Regions from separate parts of the Streptomyces sp. NPDC058221 genome, predicted to be linked through region 3. Evidence: riboswitches for the same ligand, from Rfam matches in the RefSeq annotation. Region 3 holds a riboswitch; each other region holds the start of a gene.

Region 1 (6,093 bases), on a different contig from region 3:
CCGTGCGATGCCCATGTTCACGATGTCCGTGCGCCGAAGGTTGATCTCGGCCGGACTGCCCGCCCCCTCGCAGATCACCGCGTCATACGTGCCCCGAAGCTGCTCCAGGCAGTCCACGACGGTGGACAGCAGCGTTTCCTGCCGGCCGCCGTGGTAGCCGCGCGCACTCATCTCGCCCACCGGACGCCCCATCAGGACGACCTGGCTGGAACGGTCGCTGCCGGGCTTGAGCAGCACCGGGTTCATCAGCGCGGTGGGCTCCACCCGGGCGGCCTGGGCCTGCATGGCCTGGGCGCGGCCGATCTCGGCGCCCTCGCGGGTGACGAACGAGTTCAGGGACATGTTCTGTGCCTTGAACGGTGCGACCTTCACGCCCCGGCGCACCAGCCAGCGGCAGATGCCCGCTGTGACGACGCTCTTGCCCGCGTCCGATGTGGTCCCGGCGACCAGCAGTCCGCCGCTCATGGCGCTCTCCGTCCTGAGGCACGAGGCCCTGCGGTACGGGGCTGTGCCGTGCGAGGTCCCGCGGTACGAGTTCCTGCGGTACGGAGTCCTTTCGCACGCCGCCCGGTGGTGCGGGCTCCCGCGATCCGGCGTGCGGCGACGGCCGTGCCCAGGCGGGCGGCCACGCTCACGCCGAGGGCCAGCACGCCGACGCGCCGCGAGAGCCGTACGGCACGCTCGATGTCCTCGGTCTCCACGGCCCGGCCCGTCTCCCCGTTGAGCACCGGGCGGTGCTCGACGCGGCCGCCGTAGGCGAGGGTGCCGCCGAGCCGTACGCCGAGCGCGCCCGCGAAGGAGGCCTCCACCGGACCGGCGTTGGGGCTCGGGTGCTTGGCCGCGTCCGCCCGCCAGGCCCGCAGTGCGCCGAGGGGCCGCCCGCCGGCGGCGACGGCGAGCAGAGCCGTCAGCCGTGCGCCCGGCCAGCCCGCGACGTCGTCCAGGCGGGCCGAGGCCCATCCGTAGCGCAGATAGCGGGGTGACCGGTGACCGACCATCGCGTCGAGGGTGTTGGCGGCGCGGAAGCCGACGAGCCCGGGGACCCCGCCCATCGCACCCCACACCAGGGCGCCCACCACGGCGTCCGAGGTGTTCTCGGCGACGGACTCCACCACGGCGCGGGCGATCCCCGGCCCGTCCAGGGACTGCGGGTCGCGGCCGCAGAGACGGGGCAGCCGCTCACGGGCCAGGTCGATGTCCCCGGCCGCGAGGGCGCCGCCGATGGAGCGGGCCTCGCGCCCCAGCGACGTACCGCCGACGACGGACCAGGTGGCGGCGGCGGTCAGGGCGACGGATGCGGCGGGTCGGCGGCGCAGCGCGCGGGCGGCCAGCGCCGCGCCACCCGCGGCGCCTCCGGCGCAGACCAGGGTGTGCAGCGCGCCCCACCCGCGGTGGTCGCGCCACAGACGGCGTTCGACGCCTGCCGCGGCCCGCCCGAAAGCGGCGACCGGATGTCCCCGGCGGGGATCACCGAGCAGCAGATCGCCGATCAGACCGGCCGTGGCGCCGTACGCGAAGATGCGATCGGCACGCACGGTTCAGCCGGCCGTTGCGCCTCGAAGGACCTTCGTACAGAGGACTTCTGGAAGGGGCGGCACAGATACGGACGCACGGCGGCCGGGCATGGCGATATGTCCTCACTCAGGGTCCGCGCCCTGGTTCGACGTGACCGGCGACGAGAGTCTCCTGGCTCCCGGATCCGCAGTTCCCCCGGCCTTCCAGTCCGCTTGCGTGGACCGTGACTTCCGTTGGTGGGGGACTGCTCCCCGGTGACAGTGGCGGGACCGCGCCGGATTCGCACCGGCTTCCTCTGCTGTCGCCGTAATTGGCTCCGGCAGTCCACCACGCTCTGCGAACGCCCGTCAACCTGCCGTTGACCTGCGGCGGTGCAGTGTGCTGAGACGCACATCGGGCCGGACGCACACGAGGTGCGTCCGGCCCGATGTGATGGATCGGTCGGAGGCCGCGGTTCAGGCGACGATCAGATAGATGCCGTACGCGACCGCCGCCGCGCACAGCCCGAAGCAGACGTACGCGCCCGCGCGGGCCAGCATCAGGGACCCGCCGGCCCGGCCGTCCTGTGCGGCCGGTTCGGGCTGCCTGGAGAGGCCGACGATGCCGAGGGTGAAGAGACCCACCAGGGCGACGGTGGCGACGAGGGAGACGCCGAAGACGGTGCCGAGGGCTGCCCAGTCGATGTTCATGCGGGATCTTCCTTACACCGTGGCAGGTCGTGCCGGGTCGGCTACGGACGGGGCCGGGATCGTGGTCTTGAAGTCCTGCTGTGCCTGGGCCGCGGTGGGCGGCGGGCTGACGGCCGCGATGGCGGTGGTGACGACGCCCGCGGGTTCGGCGTCCGGGGTGGCCGGAGCGCCGTCCTGGGCGCCGGGTGCGACATCGTCCTGGCCGACCGGCTTGCGGCGGGACAGGATCCAGATCGCTCCGGAGCCCGCGATCAGCAGTACGGCGACGAGCACGACACCCCAGGTGCCCTGCTTGGTGAGGTACTCCGCCCCCGCGCCGACCAGACCGGCGGCCGGCAGCGTCAGACCCCAGGCGACGAACATCCGGGTGGCGGTGGACCAGCGGACCACACCGCCCCGGCGGCCGAGACCGGCGCCCATCACCGCGCCGGAGCAGGACTGGGTGGTGGAGAGGGAGAAGCCGAGGTGCGAGGAGGCCAGGATGACCGTGGCCGCACTGGTCTGGGCGGCGAAGCCCTGCGGCGGCTTGAGCTCGGTGAGACCGCTGCCCATGGTGCGGATGATGCGCCAGCCGCCCAGGTAGGTGCCGAGCGCGATGGCCATACCGGCGCTGATGATGACCCAGACGGGCGGGTTCGAACCGGGGGAGAGGACTCCGCCGGTGACCAGGGCCAGCGTGATGATGCCCATCGTCTTCTGCGCGTCGTTGGTGCCGTGGGCGAGGGAGACCAGCCCGGCGGAGGCGATCTGTCCGGCGCGGTAGCCCTTGGCGGTCGCCTTCTCCTGGGCGCCGCCCGTGACCTTCCCGCCGATCCGGTACGTCAGCCTGGTGGCCAGCAGCGCGGCCAGTCCGGCGACGATGGGGGCGGCGACCGCGGGGAGCAGCACCTTGGTGACGACGGTGCCGCCGTCGACGGACGACCAGCCGGCGGACATCACCGCGGCCCCGATCAGACCGCCGAAGAGGGCGTGGGAGGAGCTGGAGGGGAGCCCGACCAGCCAGGTCAGCAGGTTCCACAGGATGGCGCCGACGAGCGCCGCGAAGATGACCTCGGTTCTGAGGCCGTTCTCATTGATGATCCCGCCGGAGATCGTCTTGGCGACCTCCACCGACAGGAACGCGCCTACGAGGTTGAGAACGGCGGACATCGCCACCGCTGTCTTGGGTTTGAGTGCGCCGGTCGAGATGGTGGTGGCCATCGCGTTGGCGGTGTCGTGGAAACCGTTCGTGAAATCGAACACTAGAGCTGTCACGATCACAATCGCGAGCAGCAGCGTGATGTGTTCCATTTACCCAGGCAATCGTTCGACGGCAGTGGCACGTGGAACGTAGGCAACCTGAGTGAACGGAAGATGAACTGAGAAGGGCGTTGCGGTGACTCCGATCGGAGTGCCGCCGCTCCGTTTGACCGGCGCGTGACAACGCCGAGCGAGCGGAGGGCGGTGCGGGCCCGGATTCCGGGGCCGGGACGACCTCTCGGGGAGGCGGAATCATGGGCTGCTCATCAGTGGAAAGGATCTTCGTATGAGCGAGCAGCGACGCGGACCGGTCGAACGGGCCCGGGACATCGAACAGATCCAGGACATCGAGTACGCCCGGGACATCGAACAGGCCTGGGGCGCGGTCGTCTCCACCGCCCGCAGGACGGCGAGCGAGGGTCTGGTCGTCGGGACCTCGGGCAATGTGTCGGCCCGGGTCGGCGCGACCGTCCTGGTCACCCCGAGCGGTGTGCCGTACGACCGGCTCCGCCCCGAGGATGCGGTCGGTGTCGATCTGGAGGGCAACCGGGTCCTCGGCGAACTGGCCCCCACCAGCGAACTGCCGCTCCACCTCGCCGTCTACCGGAACACCGGCGCGAACGCCGTGGTGCACACCCACGCGGTGCACGCCACAGCCGTCTCCACGCTGGTCCCCGAGGTGCCGCCGATCCACTACGCGGCCGCCCTGCTCGGCGGCCCCGTCCGGGTCGCCGCCTATGCCCGGTACGGGAGCGACGCCCTGGCCGGGAACATGCTCGCTGCCCTGCGGGACCGCACCGGCTGCCTGCTCGCCAACCACGGGACCGTCACCTACGGCTCCACCCTCGACGAGGCGTACGACCGCACCGCCCAGCTCGAGTGGCTGTGCCGCCTCTGGCTCGCCGCCAGCGCCGTCCCCGGCCGCTCCCCGGCCCTGCTCACCCCGGACCAGCTGAGCGACGTCGGGCAAGCGCTGAAGGGCTACGGACAGCCGGGCTGAGCCCGCCGTGCGCGCGACCGCCACCGGACGGCCCCCGCCCACTGGCCGAGCGGGGGCGCGGCCCTGACACTGAAGCCGTGCGCCCGGCTACAGCGACGGCAGCAGTCGTCACCTCCATCCTCGGCGCCGGTGCGGCAGCGGTCGCGGCCGGCCGGTACGCCAGCGACGTCGCCCTCGGGGCGCCGCCCGGCCGCCCCTTCCCCGCCGACCGCAGACTCACCGTGCACGCGACGGCGGCCGGGCAGGTCACCCTGACCCGGTCCTTCGCCGCGCTCAGGCCCGGTACCTACGGGCTGACCGGGGACGGCGTCCACGCCGTCGTGGGCCCGGTCATCGACCAGGCCCACCAGGCGGCCGACACCGTGGTGCGCCGGCTGGTGCGCGTCAACCGCGGCACCCTGCTGCCCGGGGCGAAGGTCCGTCTCACGCCCGAGCTGTACAGCGGCGACCCCGCCACGGCCCTCGGCCTCGGTCACCGCGACGTCGAGATCCCCGGCGAACTCGGCGCACTGCCCGCCTGGTTCGTGCCCGGCGCCCGCGACACCTGGGTCATCACCGTGCACGGCATCGGCACCACCCGGGAACACCCGCTGAACGTCATGGGCTTCCTGAACCAGCAGCAGCTGCCGGTGCTCGACCTCGCCTACCGCGGCGACGCCGGAGCCCCGCGCTCCCCGGACGGCCTCAGCCACCTCGGCGAGTCCGAATGGCGCGACCTGGACGCGGCCATCCGCTTCGCCGTGCGCTACGGCGCCGAGAAGGTCGTGCTGCACGGCTGGTCCACCGGCGCCTCCATGGCCCTGCACGCCTCGGCCAACTCCGCGCTCAGGGACCGGATCTGCGGCCTCGTCCTCGACTCCCCGGTGCTCGACTGGGCCGCCACCCTGCGCGCCCTGTCCTCCGCCCGCGGGGTGCCCTCCGCCCTGCTGCCCCTCGCCGTCCGCGCGGCCCAGGGGCAGACCGGACTGCACGGCGCCCGGCTCCTGGACACCTCGCTGCCCCGCACCCTGCACGTCCCGACGCTGATCTTCCACGGGCCCGACGACACCCTGGCCCCCTGGCTGCCCTCCCGCAGGCTCGCGGCCCGCCGCCCCGACCTGGTCGCGCTGCACGAGGTGGCCCAGGCTCCGCATGCGGCGATGTGGAACGCCGGCCCGGACCACTACGAAGAGACGCTGCGACGCTTCCTCACGCCCCTGATGTGACCTGATGTGCCGCTTCGGCCGGTTGCTCCGGACGGTGCGGACGCCCCGGAGTACCGGTGATCCGGGTTCCGTTTGGGCTTTCGGGCTGTCAGAGGCAAGACTGCTCCCGTGACGTCCCGTACCCCGCGCGACTCCAGGCTGCGACTTGTCCGCCCGCGACCCCTCGCCACCGCTCGCAAGGCTGTGATCACCCGGCGCACCAGGCCGGCTCCCCGCCCGCCCGAGGGCACCCCGCCCCGGGCGGAGCTGGCCCGGCAGGCCAGGACGGCCCTCGCCGACGCCGTGCGGATCGCCCGGTGGGCGGCCGGCGGCTCCCGCCCGGGCACGCCGCCGCTGGCCGCCCAGGCACTGGAACGGGCCGCTTCCGAGCTGCAACTGTCCCCGGACCAGGTGCGTTCCGGCTGGGACCGGGCCCGGCTCGCCGGTCTCGTCGAACTGCACGGAG
Region 2 (6,093 bases), on a different contig from region 3:
GGGCGGCGACATCTGGATCATGACCGGTCGCAACTCCCGGAAGGGGAAGGCGATCGCCGAGGCCGGCCGGTTCTGCCTGATGGTCGACCGTGTCTCCCCGACCGTCCGCTACGTGTCGGTCGAAGGCCCCGTCGTCTCGACCGTCCCGGCCACCCGCGAGCAGCTGGTCGAGATGTCGTCGCGCTACCTCCCCGCCGAAAAGGTCGACGGCTATGTCGACTTCGCCTGGAAGGAGCACGGCGAGCAGGTCGTCATCCACATGCGGCCGCAGCGCTGGATCAGCTCGGACCTCGGCGAGGTCTGAGCGGCCCGGCGGACACCGGGCCGCCCGTCGCCGTGGTCATGAAGTGCCTTGGGGACCACGCCCAGCTGTCGCATCTGCGCGAGGACGTCGACGCCCCCCAGGTCTCGACGACACGGTCACCCACGAAGCGGAAGATGAAGATCTCGTCGTGCGGGGCCTTCACCTTCACGACGAACGAGCGGCTGCGTGGGGGACACCGCCGAAGTCACGGATGTCGAGCAGCGGCAGCGAGCCCGGTCCGGCGCCTCACTTTTTGGCAAGCTGGGCCCGGACCAGCGCGGCCGCCAGCCTCGGCAGATCGTCCTCGGAAACGAGCCGGGCCAGCCCCTCGGCCGTCCCGGGAAGCCCGAGCCCGGCCGCGGCACCACGGGCCAGGGTGTCGAAAGCCGGGCTCAGCTCCGGCCACACCGCTTGTGCCTCCCGGCTGAAGATGTCCGCCCCCACGGGCCCGATCCGGGGGAATTCCTGGAGCAGTGCCCGGATCCGCTCCGGGTCGCCTCCGGACTCGTCGCGCAGCCGCCGCAGGTCTCCGCGATACCGGTCGAGAGCGAGCTGCGCCCCGTCCCCCAGTGCGGTGGCCGTGCTCTCGTCGTAGCGGCGGTAGTGGGCACGGCCCAGAGCATCCACCCGGTCCTGCCAGGAGGCGGCCACCATGGCCCGCGGGGTGCGCTTCCCGGCCCCGAACAGCTCCCGGGCCGCGGCAACCGCGATATCCGCCTTGATGGGTACCGAGAACAGCACGCAGAGAGTGAGCAGCTGATACAGCGGTGCGGGGGTGTTCCGCAATCGGATGCCGGCTTCCTCCGCGTAGGTCTGCCCGTGCTCCTCCAGCAACCGCTTCGCTTCCCCTTTCCGGGGCATGGCGATCCTCCGGCCTCGTCCGAATTGAGGGCGTCAGTCGAACACCCGTAATTTTACCCGTGCGGACGCGCGCTTTCCTTTGCGCGGGCCCGGTCGGCGGGACGGCCCGAGGCGGTCTCCGTACACTGACGGGCATGGCATGCCGCATCACGGAACTGGTCATCGACGCCGCCGACGCCGAACGTCTCGCGGTGTTCTGGAGCAAGGTCCTCGGTTACGTCGAGCTCGGCCGGGAGGGCGACGGAAGCATCGAGATCGGGCCGCCCGACACCGGCTTCGGCGGTCCGCAGCCCACTCTCGTCCTGAGCCCGAGCAGCGACCCGAGGCCCGGGAAGCTCCGGCTGCACATCGACGTCAACGCCACCGACCGCGACCAGGACGCCGAGTTGGAGCGCCTGCTCGCTCTCGGTGCCGTGCCGGCCGATGTCGGCCAGAGCGGCAACGAGAGCTGGCACGTCCTGGCCGATCCCGAAGGCAACGAATTCTGCCTGCTGCGCACCCGGTGCCGGCCCGTCTGACCTCATGCGCCCCGCCCCCACCCGCTCGTCCGTTCGAGTGAGGTGGGCGGCCGGCCGGACGTCTGCGGGCCGGGGGTGGATGTCTACCGGTGGGAGAGCGTGAACAGCCCGCCGTCCGGGTCCTGCAGAGTTCGCGAGAAACCCTTCGGCGCCCAGGAGGCGGCCGACGGCTCGGGCTTGCTGCCGCCTGCCTCGACCGCGGCGACAACGGCACGCTCCACGTCGTCGACGGTGAAGTTCACGAGCCAGCGCGGTCGCAGGTGTGCTTGTGCGGACGTCTGCACACCGCCGCCGCGCAGCGAGAGAACGGCTCGCCCACTCCGTTCGACGACCACGTGATCGTGCCGGTGAACGATGTCGAAGTCCGCGCCCGCGTCCCAGCCGAAGACCTCCCCGTAGAAGACCGCGGCGTCGAACACGTCACGGGTCTGGAGGTCGATTCGGGCGGGTGCGCTGCCCTCCCCCGGCAGCCAGGCCAGTGCGGGGCCCTCCCAGAACCCGAACGTGGCCCCGTCCCGGTCCGCAGCCAGTCCGGCTCGTCCCTCCCCCAGTGCCATCGGCCCGACCGCCATGGTGGCGCCCCGGTCCCGGATCCGCGCCGCTGTCACATCGGCGTCCCGCACCGCGAAGTACGGCGTCCACACCGAGGGCGGGGCGAGCCCCGGGCGCTGGGCGCCGATACCCGCCACGGGTTCGCCGCCGGCCGACGCGACGAGGAACTGACCGCCCAGGGAACTGGCCCGGAAGTCCCAGCCGAGTACCGCCGTGTAGAAGGTCCGGGCGGCGGACAGATCGCCGACCATCAGGTTGACCCAGCACGGGAGGCCCGGGACAGGCACCACCTGATCCGCAGCGGACGTAGACATCGGTTCTCCTTCGCAGCCTTCGCCGCGTCATAGGGGCCGGCTCGGTGTGACGCCCGCATCCCGGCGGGCCGTGTCCGGTGCGGGCCGCTCGGGCTTCCGTCTCGCGCGCGGTCAGCCGGACGGCTCGTCGGGCACGGGGTGCTCAGGGTGGTGCCGGCCCGGTTTCGGGCCGCCCCGCCGGCCGGTCCCGGCCTCGTCCGTGTCGGGAAGATCCGGGTCGGGGCCCTCGTCGGCGGGCGCGTGCATCCGGCCGCCCACCACGTCCCAGGGGTCCTCGTCCTCAGCGGCCTGCTGATCGGGCGGGTCCCTGGGAATCGGCTCCCCGCTGTCTCCGGCGTCTTTCGGGTGAAGGTCGTTCACTGCGTTCTCGCTTCCTCCGGCAGGTGCGGTGCCCGGTGCGCGTACCCGGGTGGCCGGCGATGATGCACGGTCCTGCCGGAACCTGTTGGTCACTGGTCAGCGGTTACGGTGCTCCGCCGCAGGTCTTCGGCCACCTGCCGGCTCCGTCGGCGCGCGGCCTGCTGCGGGCGGGGCAATACATTCGTCCCACAGGAGCGCGGATCACGCTCCTCGAGAGAACGTGGCTCGGCCACGACCGGTTCAGCATTCAAGCGGTGACCGTGGGAGCGGAGATCAACCGGCCGCAGCCCGTGGGCGTGACGGGCGCGCGACCGGGCCCCTCATTGCCATTTCGGACATATCCTCCATAGGGGGTCTCTACGGAAGGGCGTGCCATGAAATTCGCTGTCATCGGCGGTACCGGGTTGATCGGGTCCCAGGTCGTCAGGAATCTGAACGCCGAGGGTCACGAGGCGATGCCGCACTCGCAGTCCACCGGAGTCGACGTCATCAGCGGCAAGGGGCTCGACGAGGCGGTGGCGGGGGCCGATGTCATCGTCAACCTGACGAACTCCCCCACCTTCGACGAAGCCTCCCCGGCATTCTTCCGGACCTCGATGGACAACCTTCTGGCCGCGGGCGGCAAGGGCGGCGTGGACCACTTCGTCATTCTCTCGATCGTCGGCGTGGACCGGGTCCCGGAGCTGGACTACTACCGGGCCAAGGCACTCCAGGAGGAGATCCTCGCCGCCGGAACGATCCCGTACTCGATCGTCCGCGCAACGCAGTTCATGGAGTTCATCGACGCGGTGCTGTCCTGGACCACCGAGGGCGACACCGTCCGGCTGCCGCCGACGCCGATCCAGCCGATCGCTGCCGGGGACGTGGCCGAGGCAGTCTCCGAAGTCGCCGCGGGCACACCGCTGCAGGGCATCCGGAACATCGCCGGCCCCGAGGTCTTCACCCTGGACGAGCTCGGGCGGCTCACCCTGTCCCACAAGTCCGACCGCCGCACCGTCGTCACCGATCCCACGGCCGGCATGTTCGCCGCAGTCAAGGGTGACGTGCTCACGGACAAGGACGCCCGCCTCGCCCCCACCCGCTACGCCGACTGGCTCGCCTGAACCTCCCGCCAGGACCGCCGGGAGACGGCCCGGACGTTGCGCAATTCACGTTCCGGAATGTGAACGACGGCGCCCGGGACGTGGACGACCCTTTAGTCTGGCCCGTGCAGCTGGTTCGCCCTGTCCGCCAGGCAGGCGCGTCGTAAGAGGGAACCCGGTGGAATTCCGGGACTGCCCCGCAGCGGTGAGTGGGAACGACCGCCGTCATACGCACTGGATCCGGCCGGATCCGGGAAGCGACGGCCAGTAGGAGTCTGCCCCCGGCAGAAGTGCCCGCGAGTCCGAAGACCTGCCCGTTGCCCGCACGCGACCCACTCGCATGCGGATATCCCGGTGACCTCGTGGGCGGGTCGGCGTGCATACCGGACGGAGCACCGCGCCGAAGGCGCGCCAGGCACCCGTCCGGTCCGTCACCCCTTCGTGTCCGCGTCCCGTCCCGGGATGTTCAGGAGTCATCTCGCGAAGGAGATTTCCGTGACAGCGAAGCCCGCAGCCGCGGCAGCACGAGCCACCGTGTACGGCTACCCCCGCCAGGGCCCCGACCGGGAACTGAAAAAGGCCATCGAGGGCTACTGGAAGGGCCGGGTCACCGCCGACACCCTCCGGGAAACAGCGGCCGGCCTGCGCCGGTCCAACTGGAGGCGGCTGGTGGACGCCGGCGTCCACGAGGTGCCCACCGGCGACTTCTCGTACTACGACCACGTCCTGGACACCAGCGTCATAGTCGGCGCAGTCCCCCAGCGGCACCGCGAGGCCGTCGGAACCGACGCCCTCGACGGCTACTTCGCGATGGCGCGCGGGACCCAGGACGTGGCTCCGCTGGAAATGACCAAGTGGTTCGACACCAACTACCACTACCTCGTCCCCGAACTCGGCCCGGACACCGTCTTCACCGCCGACTCCACCAAGCAGGTCACCGAGCTCGGGGAAGCCCTCACGCTCGGGCACACCGCCCGGCCGGTGCTCGTCGGCCCCGTCACCTACCTCCTGCTGGCCAAGCCCGCCCCGGGGGTACCGGCCGGCTTCGAGCCGCTCGCCCTGCTGGACCGGCTGCTGCCGGTGTACGCGGAGGTGCTCGCCGACCTGCGTGCCGCGGGCGCCGAGTGGGTACAGCTCGATGAGCCCGCTCTGGTCCAGGACCGCACCCCGGCCGAACTCGACGCCGCCGCCCGCGCCTATGACGGCCTCGGCAGCCTGACCGACCGGCCCAAGCTGCTCATCGCCTCCTACTTCGACCGGCTCGGCGACGCCCTGCCCGTCCTGGCGAAGGCCCCGGTCGAGGGCCTGGCACTCGACTTCACCGACGCGGCGGCCGCCAACCTTCCCGCTCTGGCCTCGGTGGGCGGACTGCCCGGCAAGCGGCTCGTCGCAGGCGTCGTCAACGGCCGCAACATCTGGATCAACGACTACGAGAAGTCCCTCTCCACCCTCGCCACCCTGCTGGGCCTCGCCGACCGGGTCGACGTGGCCGCGTCCTGCTCCCTGCTGCACGTGCCACTCGACACGGCGGCCGAGAAGGACATCGACCCCCAGATCCTGCGCTGGCTCGCCTTCGCCGAACAGAAGACCGCCGAGGTCGTCACGCTGGCGAAGGGGCTGGCACGGGGCATCGACGCCGTCGCCGGTGAGATCGCCGCCAACCGCGCCGACCTCGCCTCCCGCAAGAACTCCCCCCTCACCAGCGACCCCGTTGTCCGGGCCAGGACGGCGGCCGTCACCGACGCCGACGGCCGCCGCTCCCAGCCGTACGCCGAGCGGGCCGCGGCCCAACGCGCCCACCTCGGGCTGCCGTTGCTGCCGACGACGACCATCGGTTCGTTCCCGCAGACCAATGAGCTGCGCACGGCCCGTGCCGACCTGCGAGCGGGCCGGACCGACACCGCCGGTTACGAGGAGCGGATCAAGGCCGAGATCGCCGAGGTCATCTCCTTCCAGGAGAAGGCCGGCATCGACGTCCTGGTGCACGGCGAGCCCGAACGCAACGACATGGTCCAGTACTTCGCCGAACAGCTCACCGGCTACCTCGCCACCCAGCACGGCTGGGTCCAGTCCTACGGCACCCGCTACGTCCGCCCGCCGGT
Region 3 (6,093 bases):
GCTCTTCGCGACGCGGGCCCGCAGCGCGTCCCAGCGCTCCGGCCAGCTCAGCTCGGTGTCGTAGTGGTCCGGGTGCAGCACACCGCGGGCGGCACGCGTCTCGGACCAGGCGGGGAGCGGACCCGACCGTTCGGCGAGGTCGCAGGACGCCTCGTAGGCGGCGAGCATGATGCGCTCGGAGATCTTCGTCGACAGCGCGCGCGCCTCGGGGGAGTCGAACGGCAGCCGCAGCTGGAAGAAGACGTCCTGGAGGCCCATCGCGCCCAGACCCACCGGCCGCCAGCGGGCGTTGGAGCGCCCGGCCTGCTCGGTCGGGTAGAAGTTGATGTCGACGACCCGGTCGAGGAAGGTCACGGCGGTACGGACGGTGGCGTCCAAACGCTCCCAGTCGATGGTGCCGTCGGCGACGAACGCGCCGAGGTTGACCGAGCCCAGGTTGCAGACGGCCGTCTCGCCGTCGTCGGTGACTTCCAGGATCTCGGTGCACAGGTTCGAGGAGTGCACGACCCGGCCGGGCTCGGCGGTCTGGTTCGCGGTCCGGTTGGAGGCGTCCTTGAACGTCATCCAGCCCTGGCCGGTCTGGGCCAGCGTCCGCATCATCCGGCCGTAGAGCTCACGCGCCGGCATGGTCTTGCGCGCAAGGCCCTTGGCCTCGGCCGCGCGGTAGACGGCGTCGAACTCGTCGCCCCACAGGTCGACCAGCTCGGGCACATCGGCCGGGGAGAACAGCGACCAGGTGCCATCCGCGTCCACGCGGCGCATGAACTCGTCCGGGATCCAGTGCGCCAGGTTCAGGTTGTGCGTGCGCCGCTGGTCCTCGCCCGTGTTGTCGCGCAGCTCAAGGAACTCCTCGATGTCCGCGTGCCACGTCTCCAGGTAGACGGCGGCGGCGCCCTTGCGCCGGCCGCCCTGGTTGACCGCGGCGACGGAGGCGTCGAGCGTCTTCAGGAACGGCACGATGCCGTTGGAGTGCCCGTTGGTGCCGCGGATCAGCGAACCGCGGGCGCGGATACGGGAGTACGAGAGGCCGATGCCGCCCGCGTGCTTGGACAGGCGCGCCACCTGGTGGTAGCGGTCGTAGATCGAGTCGAGCTCGTCCCGTGGTGAGTCCAGCAGGTAGCAGGAGGACATCTGCGGGTGCCGGGTACCGGAGTTGAAGAGCGTGGGGGACGAGGGCAGATAGTCCAGCCGGCTCATCAGCCGGTACAGCGCGGCGACCTCGTCCAGGGCGCGCTCGGATGTGTCCTCGGCGAGTCCGGCGGCGACGCGCAGCATGAAGTGCTGCGGGGTCTCGATGACCTGGCGGGTGATCGGGTGCCGCAGGAGGTAGCGGCTGTACAGGGTGCGCAGGCCGAAGTAGCCGAAGCGGTCGTCGGCGCCGTCGGCGAGCGCCTGCCCCACCAGGGCGTCGAGCGCGGCGGCGTGGAGCGTCACGAACTCGGCGGTGCGGTCCGCGATCAGGCCCTCGCGGTGTCCGACGGCGACCGAGGCTTCGATCGACGTCGCGCCCTGGCCGGCCGCCTCGTCCGCGATGGAGCGGGTGAGGAGGCGGGCGGCGAGCCGGGAGTAGGCGGGGTCCTCGGAGATCAGGCCCGCGGCGGCCTCGGTGGCCAGCGAGCGCAGCTCGGCCTCGTCCGACCGGGCGTTGCGGCCGCGGAGCGCGGCGGCGGCGACGCGTCCGGGGTCGGTGTCGGGCAGATCCGCTGTGAGGTCGGTGAGGGTCCGCAGCAGTGCGGTTCCCGGTCCGTCGCTCGTGGATCCCGTTGATTCGGCCGCTGAAACCGGATCGGCTGGCGCGATGGTCACGTGGTGCTCTCCCTCGCTCGGCTCGGGGCCGGCGGGGGAACGGGGGCAGCCGGGCGGAGCCGGGCCCCGGTCCTGGCGGCACTCCGTACGGCGTCCACCGGCCCATCCACGAGGCCCGGACGTCTGGGCATCCGGATCGGTCGAGCCGGATGTGCTGTCGGCAGGTCCTCGGACTCAGGGGTGCCCAAAAGCACACCGAACACACCGTTGCGGGACAGTTCCGGATTCGCACCGGATTTCCCTGCGGCGACAGCGAGCACGAGCATACATGTGGGGGCAGCCGGATACGGCAGCCCCCACATGTTGTGTCGCGCGGGATATTTGGTGTGACGCTATGACGTCGCCGGAAGCGCCAGGCGATACGTCAGCAGCTTGAGGTCGTCGAGCGGATTCCAGTCCCTCTCGGGCGTCCGTACGAAGCCGAGGCGCCCGTAGATCCTATGGGCGCCGCGCATCGCCGGCTGCGTCGACAGGACGATCCCGGTGACCCCCGCGGTGCCCCGTGCGCGGTCGATGCAGGCCCGTACGAGCGCCTCACCGGCCCCGGCTCCCCGGGCCTCGCGGGAGACCGCGAGCATCCGGAACTCGGCCTCGTCCGGCGCCGCGATATCGGCCCACCGGTTCCCCGGCGGGGCGTAGGTGACTCCGCCCAGGATGCGGCCCCGCGCGTCGGCGGCGACGAGCACCTCGGCCTCGGCGGCCCGCCGGGCGACGTCGCGCAGGTGCACCAGGTACGGATCGTCGGCACCGAAGTCCAGCAGCCCGTCCCCGAGATAGGCCTCGGCGGTGATCTCGCCGAGGAGGGCGTGTTCGGCGGGCTCGACCGGCCGGATCGTCATGTCCATGGGCGGAAGTCTGCCGCACCCCCGGGCCGTGCCCGCAAGTGTTTTCCGCCGGGCACACGGACGGGCCGCCGTACCCCCTGCGTGTGGGGGTGCGACGGCCCGTACCGGCGTTGTCAGTGACCGCCCGGCGCCCCGGCCGTGGCCGGCGGGAGCTCCGTCTGCACGCCCGGGTCGCCCTCGTCCGCGGTGTAGTCGCCCGGAGAGGTCTCGTCGACCCCGGCGGGGGCCTTCAGAGCGTTCAGGACGAAGGTGAGGACGACGGTGACCACGATGTTCAGCACGAACGCCGTGAGGCCGATGTAGCCGATCTCCCCGAGGCCCGGGATCTCCTTGGAGGACCCGCCGAAGTGCGCCTGGGTCGGGCTGGCGACGCCGTAGGCGGCGGCCGTCCCGTAGACCATGCCGACCGCCCAGCCGGCGAGCAGCGCCCAGCGGTGGAACCACCGGGTGAACAGGCCGCCGACCAGGGCCGGCATCGTCTGGAGGATCCAGATCCCGCCCAGCAGCTGGAAGTTGATCGCGACTGTCTTGTCCATGGTGAGGACGAAGGCGAGTGCGCCGACCTTCACCAGCAGCGACACGAGCTTGGAGACCTTGGTCTCCTGCGCGGGTGTCGCGTCGGGCTTCAGGAAGTCCTTGTAGATGTTCCGGGTGAACAGGTTCGCCGCGGCGATCGACATGATCGCCGCGGGCACCAGGGCGCCGATGCCGATGGCGGCGAACGCCACGCCCGCGAACCAGTCGGGGAACATGTTCTCGAAGAGCTGCGGGATCGCCAGCTGGCCGTTGTCCACCTTGACCCCGGCGGCGATCGCCATGAAGCCGAGCAGTGCGAGCAGCCCCAGCATCAGCGAGTACAGCGGCAGGATCGTGGTGTTGCGGCGGATCACGTTGCGGCTGCGGCTGGACAGCGTCGCCGTGATCGAGTGCGGATACATGAAGAGCGCGAGCGCCGAACCCAGTGCCAGGGTGGCGTAACCCCACTGACCCTCCGCGCCGGGCGCGAGCGCACCGGTCGGCTTGCCGCCCGGCGGGCCGTTGAACTTGTCCTGCGCGGCGGCGAAGATGTCGTCGAAGCCGCCGAGCTTGATCGGGATGTAGATGATCGCCACGGCGATGACCAGGTAGATCAGCCCGTCCTTGACGAACGCGATCAGCGCGGGCGCGCGCAGGCCCGAGGAGTAGGTGTACGCGGCGAGCACCGCGAACGCGATCAGCAGCGGCAGGTCCTTGACGAACCAGCTGGTGTTCTCGCCGCCGCCGACGCCCATCACGTCCAGCACCGCCTGGATGCCTACGAGTTGGAGCGCGATGTACGGCATGGTGGCGAGGATGCCGGTGACGGCGACCGCCAGCGAGAGCCCCTTCGAGCCGAACCGGCCGCGGACGAAGTCCGAGGTGGTGACGTAGCCGTGCTTGTGCGAGACCGACCACAGCCGCGGCAGGAAGGTGAAGATCATCGGGTACACCAGGATGGTGTAGGGCACCGCGAAGAAACCTGCCGCGCCCGCCGCGTAGATCGCCGCGGGTACGGCGACGAAGGTGTACGCGGTGTAGAGGTCGCCGCCGAGCAGGAACCAGGTGACCCAGGTGCCGAACGACCGTCCGCCCAGGCCCCATTCGTCCAGGCTTGCCTCGTTCTCGGCCTTGCGCCAGCGGGCGGCCATGAAGCCGACGACCGTGACGGCCAGGAAGAAGAAGATGAAGACGCCGAGTGCGACGCCGTTCACGCCGTCCTTCATGCCGACGCACCCCCCTTGCGGGAGCGCTGGTCACGCTGCCACAGCTTGTACGCGATCATCGTCAGCGCGGTGGAGATGAGCACCCAGAGCATCTGGTACCAGTAGAAGAACGGGATGCCGATGAAGGTCGGATCGACCTTGGCATACGAACTCACCCAGAGCATCGCCACGAACGGCGCGATGAGGCAGAGGGCGATGACCACCCGCACGGGTGTGACCGTCGGTGGTTTTCCTGGGTCTGCTGGCATTGCGGCGACTCCGTCCCCTCGCTGATCACCATGTGTAATGCGCAGGAAATCTAAGCGAGGGTCCCGCCCACCGTCACCCCCTGTCCGCATTGCGGTCCGGCAACGGTCCTCCGGGCGGGCCCGGATGGTCGAAATGCCGTCAAACGTACGAGGCTTGGTCCAGACCAATGATGGTGCGAGGGGGTGCCGTTGCCCGAACAGCCCCCGGGGAAGCGGTTCCTCGGGGGCTGTTCGGAATGCGCGGCGGAGCCGGCTCGTTCAGTCCAGCGGACGCTTCAGACGGGCCACGAACTTGTAGCGGTCGCCGCGGTAGACCGAGCGGACCCACTCGACCGGTTCGCCCTGTTCGTCCAGTGAGTGCCGGGACAGCATCAGCATCGGCAGGCCGACGTCCGTACCGAGCAGTCCGGCCTCGCTCGGAGTGGCGAGGGAGGTCTCGATGGTCTCCTCGGCCTCGGCCAGCCGTACGTCGTACACCTCGGACAGGGCCGTGTAGAGCGAGGTGTACTTCACCAGTGAACGCCGCAGCGCGGGAAAGCGTTTGGCCGAGAGGTGGGTGGTCTCGATCGCCATCGGCTCGCCACTCGCCAGCCGCAGCCGCTCGATGCGCAGGACGCGGCCGCCCGTGGTGATGTCGAGGAGCCCGGCGAGCGTGTCGTCCGCCGTCACATAGCCGATGTCCAGTAGCTGGGACGTCGGTTCCAGCCCCTGGGCGCGCATGTCCTCGGTGTACGAGGTGAGCTGAAGGGCCTGCGAGACCTTCGGCTTGGCGACGAAGGTGCCCTTGCCCTGGATGCGCTCCAGCCGGCCCTCGACGACCAGTTCCTGGAGTGCCTGGCGCACGGTGGTGCGCGAGGTGTCGAACTCGGCGGCCAGGGTCCGTTCCGGGGGGACGGGGGTGCCCGGCGGCATCGTGTCCGTCATGTCGAGGAGATGTCGCTTCAGGCGGTAGTACTTCGGGACGCGCGCGGTGCGCGTACCCGCGCCCGAGCCCGTCTCGTTCTCCGAACTGCCCCCGTCGGCACCCATGGCCCGCCTTCCCGACTGCTGCGTTGCTGCCGTCACCGGCTCCTCCGTCTGTCGCGGCTCACATGGTGGCACGGTCCCGTCACGGGTCGTCGCCCTCCCTCAGGTGTCGGTCCTATAACGGACGCGAGTGCACTTCTTATACACCCTTGACACCCCTAAAGGTCTAGGCCAAGCTCCCGGTACTGGTCTAAACCATTAAAGACCAGGTTCCAGCCCCAGCAGTACTCGTCGACGTTTCTTCGCGCGGTGGGCAGGGGTTGCAGCATCCCTGAGGAGGGTGGCGTGAAGCGCAAGCTCATCGCGGCGATCGGCGTCGCGGGCATGGTGTTCGGCATGGCGGCCTGTGGTTCTGACGACGACGGCGACGGCAAGAAGACCGGAGCCGAGGGTTATGCGGGCCAGACCCTGACGGTCTGGACGATG

The links. A riboswitch is a leader RNA that binds a small molecule or an ion and turns the genes downstream of it on or off. The one in region 3 is predicted to bind cobalamin.
Region 1: linked by a shared signal. The riboswitch ahead of ACFVW8_RS17150 (cobalamin biosynthesis protein) and the one ahead of ACFVW8_RS13770 (ribonucleoside-diphosphate reductase subunit alpha) in region 3 are both predicted to bind cobalamin.
Region 2: linked by a shared signal. The riboswitch ahead of metE (5-methyltetrahydropteroyltriglutamate--homocysteine S-methyltransferase) and the one ahead of ACFVW8_RS13770 (ribonucleoside-diphosphate reductase subunit alpha) in region 3 are both predicted to bind cobalamin.

Annotation. Positions count from the first base shown of each region.
Region 1 covers NZ_JBHVWF010000047.1:4,902-10,994, forward strand. The annotation lists gene ACFVW8_RS17145 (cobyric acid synthase) at 1-465, opposite strand, end outside; gene ACFVW8_RS17150 (cobalamin biosynthesis protein) at 462-1,535, opposite strand; cobalamin riboswitch at 1,680-1,812, opposite strand; gene ACFVW8_RS17155 (hypothetical protein) at 1,971-2,204, opposite strand; gene ACFVW8_RS17160 (inorganic phosphate transporter) at 2,217-3,494, opposite strand; gene ACFVW8_RS17165 (class II aldolase/adducin family protein) at 3,730-4,443, shown strand; gene ACFVW8_RS17170 (alpha/beta hydrolase) at 4,521-5,648, shown strand; gene ACFVW8_RS17175 (hypothetical protein) at 5,832-6,093, shown strand, end outside.
Region 2 covers NZ_JBHVWF010000101.1:15,874-21,966, reverse strand. The annotation lists gene ACFVW8_RS27215 (pyridoxamine 5'-phosphate oxidase family protein) at 1-304, shown strand, start outside; gene ACFVW8_RS27210 (endonuclease) at 551-1,165, opposite strand; gene ACFVW8_RS27205 (VOC family protein) at 1,300-1,683, shown strand; gene ACFVW8_RS27200 (VOC family protein) at 1,767-2,549, opposite strand; gene ACFVW8_RS27195 (hypothetical protein) at 2,661-2,909, opposite strand; gene ACFVW8_RS27190 (SDR family oxidoreductase) at 3,284-4,012, shown strand; cobalamin riboswitch at 4,107-4,324, shown strand; gene metE (5-methyltetrahydropteroyltriglutamate--homocysteine S-methyltransferase) at 4,487-6,093, shown strand, end outside.
Region 3 covers NZ_JBHVWF010000033.1:25,001-31,093, forward strand. The annotation lists gene ACFVW8_RS13770 (ribonucleoside-diphosphate reductase subunit alpha) at 1-1,806, opposite strand, end outside; cobalamin riboswitch at 1,948-2,085, opposite strand; gene ACFVW8_RS13775 (GNAT family N-acetyltransferase) at 2,139-2,651, opposite strand; gene mctP (monocarboxylate uptake permease MctP) at 2,765-4,393, opposite strand; gene ACFVW8_RS13785 (DUF3311 domain-containing protein) at 4,390-4,641, opposite strand; gene ACFVW8_RS13790 (GntR family transcriptional regulator) at 4,900-5,670, opposite strand; gene ACFVW8_RS13795 (extracellular solute-binding protein) at 5,953-6,093, shown strand, end outside.